DNA from 2 places in the Bacillus sp. OTU2372 genome. Region 1 is predicted to be linked to the other one. Evidence: riboswitches for the same ligand, from Rfam matches in the RefSeq annotation. Region 1 holds a riboswitch; the other holds the start of a gene.

Evidence for each region. Region 1 has a riboswitch for cyclic di-GMP ahead of AAHB15_RS05560 (anti-repressor SinI family protein). Riboswitches for the same ligand answer to the same signal wherever they lie in the genome.
Region 2: it holds a riboswitch for cyclic di-GMP, as region 1 does, so the genes downstream of both, AAHB15_RS12675 (anti-repressor SinI family protein) here and AAHB15_RS05560 (anti-repressor SinI family protein) in region 1, are expected to answer to the same signal.

What each region holds. Positions count from the first base shown of each region.
Region 1 is NZ_JASATK010000002.1:124,982-127,187, reverse strand. Features, by position in the region: gene AAHB15_RS05565 (DnaJ family domain-containing protein) at 128-502, shown strand; cyclic di-GMP riboswitch class I at 960-1,051, shown strand; gene AAHB15_RS05560 (anti-repressor SinI family protein) at 1,081-1,224, shown strand; gene AAHB15_RS05555 (helix-turn-helix domain-containing protein) at 1,269-1,598, opposite strand; gene map (type I methionyl aminopeptidase) at 1,907-2,206, shown strand, end outside.
Region 2 is NZ_JASATK010000006.1:165,651-167,856, reverse strand. Features, by position in the region: gene AAHB15_RS12685 (nucleotidyltransferase domain-containing protein) at 1-119, shown strand, start outside; gene AAHB15_RS12680 (VanZ family protein) at 181-642, opposite strand; cyclic di-GMP riboswitch class I at 1,200-1,283, shown strand; gene AAHB15_RS12675 (anti-repressor SinI family protein) at 1,312-1,434, shown strand; gene AAHB15_RS12670 (lactonase family protein) at 1,661-2,206, opposite strand, start outside.

The DNA.
Region 1 (2,206 bases):
TCCTTTCGTCTTCGCAAGTAGTTTCCCCAAACATTCCTAAAAATAAATTGGAATCATTTTTCCAATTTATCTGTGGTACATGAGTTGTTATAATTGGAGTAATGAGTGTGATAAGGAGGCAGTAAATATGGATTTTTTTCAGATACTTTCAGAAGACAGAATAAAAAAAGCTTATCAAGACGGTGAATTTGATGCATTACCTGGATTTGGAAAACCCATGCAGCTTGAGGATTTATCTGGAATTCCTGAGGAACTGCGCATGGCCTATAAAATAATGAAAAATGCCGGTTATACAGAAGAAGAAGGACGCTTACGTCAAGAAATGATGGGTATTGAAGACCTGCTCAAAAAATGCGATGAAAATGAAAGGGAAAACCTTCAAAGAAAATTAAATGAAAAACTGTTAAGATTTAATCAGTTAATGGCAAAACGAGGAGTTAAAACAAATTCATCCTTTTTTAAAAACTATGAGTTAAAGGTGCAGCGTAAAATAAATAAGTAAAATCTGGTTGATGAAGTGCGGTCTATTCATCACCAGCTTTTTTTTCGTGTTCAACAGGTTTGCACATTCTGTCCAATAAAAAGCCAGCAATAACAATAAAGGCGATAGGGATGGAAAAATTTAAAACATGAATCAACGTCAATACATAACACACCCTTCTGCAAATATTTTAACTATTTAGTTTACTTTGTTATTTATATTATATGCCTATTGTCACAGAACAGACAAATTTAACATTAATGGATAATTGGTGTATTTTTGTCAATAAATAGGTGATTTTTGTAGAAATATCGGGAAATTTGATTGAAAAAGTTGTAAGAAAATTAGTAAAAACTGACAAATTACAACACATTACAAGAATTGTAATCGATATAATGAACATATCACTAAATGAATAAGCAAAAAGACCTAGATATAAAACATTGGAAAAATGACGATGTATTACTTAAGTAGGGAAATCAGAAAAGGGCAAACCTGTTGAAAAGCAGGGACGCAAAGCCGAGGATCTAAGGCGTTTAATGAATTTGCTATGATGGCCGGGTTACCTGGAATACAGTGTATTTTGGGGAGTGAGTAAAATGGTAATTACTGAAAAAGACGTGGAAGTTGTGGATCAGGAATGGATGGAGCTTATTTTAGAGGCAAGAAAACTCGGGCTCTCAATTGAGGATGTGCGGAATTTTCTTACTCATGATGATTTAAAGTCATCAGGTACATATTGAAAAAAGCATTCTACAAAAATAATCGCTTTTGTAGAATGCTTTTTTTATTCATGATTATTTTGATTAATCCGCCACTTATTAAATTCGAGAAAATCCCGGAATTGCTCTTTCGAAACACCAGAATTCATGGCTTCTTTAACAAGGTTCATCCAATCATTATCTAAATCGTCCTTATCGATTTGTTCGTGAATCAGATGTTCAACAGGAAGATTTAAAACGCCCGCTATTTTTTCAAGAAATTGAATAGATGGATTCTTTTGCAGATTTCTTTCTAGTGAACTTAAATAAGATTTAGCAACTCCCGCTTGTTCAGCAAGTTCGGATAGTGACATCTTCTTTTCTAAGCGAAATTTTTTAACGCGGTCACCAATCATTGAGTCTCACACACCTACATTTTGATTTTTTCCGATTAATAATGTAATTACGTTTTAATCGGTCAGACTTCTTTACATATATTCTATCAAAAAGGATGTGAAAGTACCATATTAAGAACGGACTATTATTACAATATCATGAACAATGTGAATTTCTTCCTAGACCTATGACTTAAGGAAGGTATGTTTTGAAAAAAAGACTAGATAGCGTTAATATTAAAGTATGAAGGTATAATTTTCTTAAGCCACACTACAACGAACAATATCAATGAATGCACATAAATATAATCAAAAAGGCAGGGAAACAGATGATTGTATTAAAATCACAACGAGAAATTGAAGCAATGAAAAAGGCTGGAGAAATACTGGCAGCCTGTCATAAGGAAATTGCTAAATTAATAAAACCAGGAATAACCACATGGGAAATAGAAGAATTTGTCGACCAATTTTTAAAAAATAATGGAGCAACACCTGAACAAAAAGGGTATAAAGGCTATGAGTATGCAACATGTGCAAGTATAAATGATGAAATATGCCATGGGTTTCCTAGGAAGGAACCATTAAAAGATGGTGATATTGTCACTATTGATATGGTTGTTAATTACAAT
Region 2 (2,206 bases), on a different contig from region 1:
AATATGAACTTGCTGCTCAAATTGGTGGGGAGCAGAAAGGGCAGTCGTTATTCAAGATGTATATGACTTTATATAAAAAAAGATTAACGTCCATGGTAAAGGTATTTTTAACTCATTAACTAAGCTTCAAGTGGAGAAACTGAGAAACCAAAAAGGATGAGCCATTTGCTCATCCTTTTATCACCTAGCCTTATGTTTTGAGGGAAATCTATTAGTTAAAAAATATACAGAAAAAATCCCTAATGAATCAATAACCAAATCGTAAAATCTGCCATCCCTTCCGAAAAACAATTGGAAAAACTCGGTTATAAACGCAAAAAGCAAAGCTAGTCCAATCGAGTATTTATGATTCCTTATTAAGGTAAAAAGAAGAAAATCTAATATTGCAAAACCAATAAAATGTCCTGATTTTACTTTAATAAATTCAGAATGGACCAATGTAATATCATTAAAAATAAAGAATGACGAAAAGTCAGGATTAGGTACCCATTTAAATCCGAAAGTATGTAGGTACATTAGCTTCTCGATACTTTCCGTCCATGTATTTAATAATAAAAATAGTCCCCATAAAGTAATGAATAGTAATTTTAATAAAATTGGTTCTCTTTGTGAGTTATTTTTCTCAATCCGCTGGTCACCCATTTTGTCCCCTCTCCTATTATTTTTAATAATCATCTAATTTTTATGTTACCATTGTTCTTTATGGAGAACAACACTTTAGCTGTCCAGGTAGTAAAACAAAATCCTACAACTTTTGTATTATTTGTTATATATATTTCTTCGGGTAAAATTAACCCAATTATTATTTACAAAATTCTACATATTCTCTATAATGAACATATACTGTTCTTTGTTAGGAACCAATACCTAGAAAAGAAGGGAAGTAATGATCTATCCATTAATAGAAGAAAAAGATCAGATACACATTGTGAAAGACTCATATTATTGTGTATGTGGACTAGAATTTAATACGGAAAGAAAGATTAAAAGGAAAACTCTAAGAAAAATTAAATTCATTGAATTAGGTCAGGTAACCTGTGAGAAATGTGTTTTAAAACTTTTTAACTATTAATAAGGAATTTACAAAAATTGTCGAAAGTTTTGGAAATATTTTCATTTAGATTTAAAGAAGACTATAGTACTATTAGTATAGTTATTTAAATATTTAGTGCTTTAATACTCTAACACTTTAAGACTATACAAGATAAAGGCAAACCATTCGAAAGAATGGGGCGCAAAGCTCCAGGTCTAAGGTTTTTAACTAGGATGGCTGAGTTACCTAAAATAGTATCATTTTTAGGAGGGTAAATTGTGTCCGTATTAACTACTGCTGAAAAAGAACTAGATAGTGAATGGTTAGACCTAATTAATGAAGCTAAAAATCTAGGACTTTCCATTGATGAAATTAGGGATTTTATATCAAATCCTAAGTAATATATTCCTTAGAAAATTTATAAAAGCAGATTTAGAGTTCAATATACTAAACAATTCATAAGGGGTACTATGCAATAATTTTACATAATATTCATAATATTTAATAAAAACCTGCCACCACGCACAGTATTTTTATTAAGGAGAAATGCAAATAAATGCCCTACAACACAATAAAAACAGCTTAACCAATTGTTAAACAATTAGTTAAGCTGTTTTTTAGTATAAGTTAATAATTTAAAAACTTCACACAAACCCCATAAGGCACCGTAATATCAGAAGTAATCAACGTCAATCTACCCGAAAACTCATCCCTTGAATACAACACGGCATTGCCTGACTCCTGATTCACAGCAACCACAAACTTTCCACTCGGATCAATCTCAAAATCCCTTGGCCAATCTCCCTCAGTAGAAGTATGCTCCACAAACGTAAGCTCACCAGAACCTGGATCCACACTGAAAACGGCAATACTGTTGTGCCCGCGATTGCCAGCATAAACATAACGTCCATTTGCAGAGATATGTATCGCACTGCCCTGATTATTTTCTTTAAAATCCTCAGGTAATGTAGAAATATATTGAACTTCAGTAAAATGGCCATTGTCTGGATTATAGTTTAAAACAATCACTTCAGAACTGAACTCTGTCATTACATAGGCCATATCCCTATTTGGATGAAAAACAAGATGTCTTGGGCCGCTGCCTGCTTTTACAGGTAAAAGATTCACCTTGGTAAGAATGCCATCTTCCTCCACGGCATAGGTAATAACAGC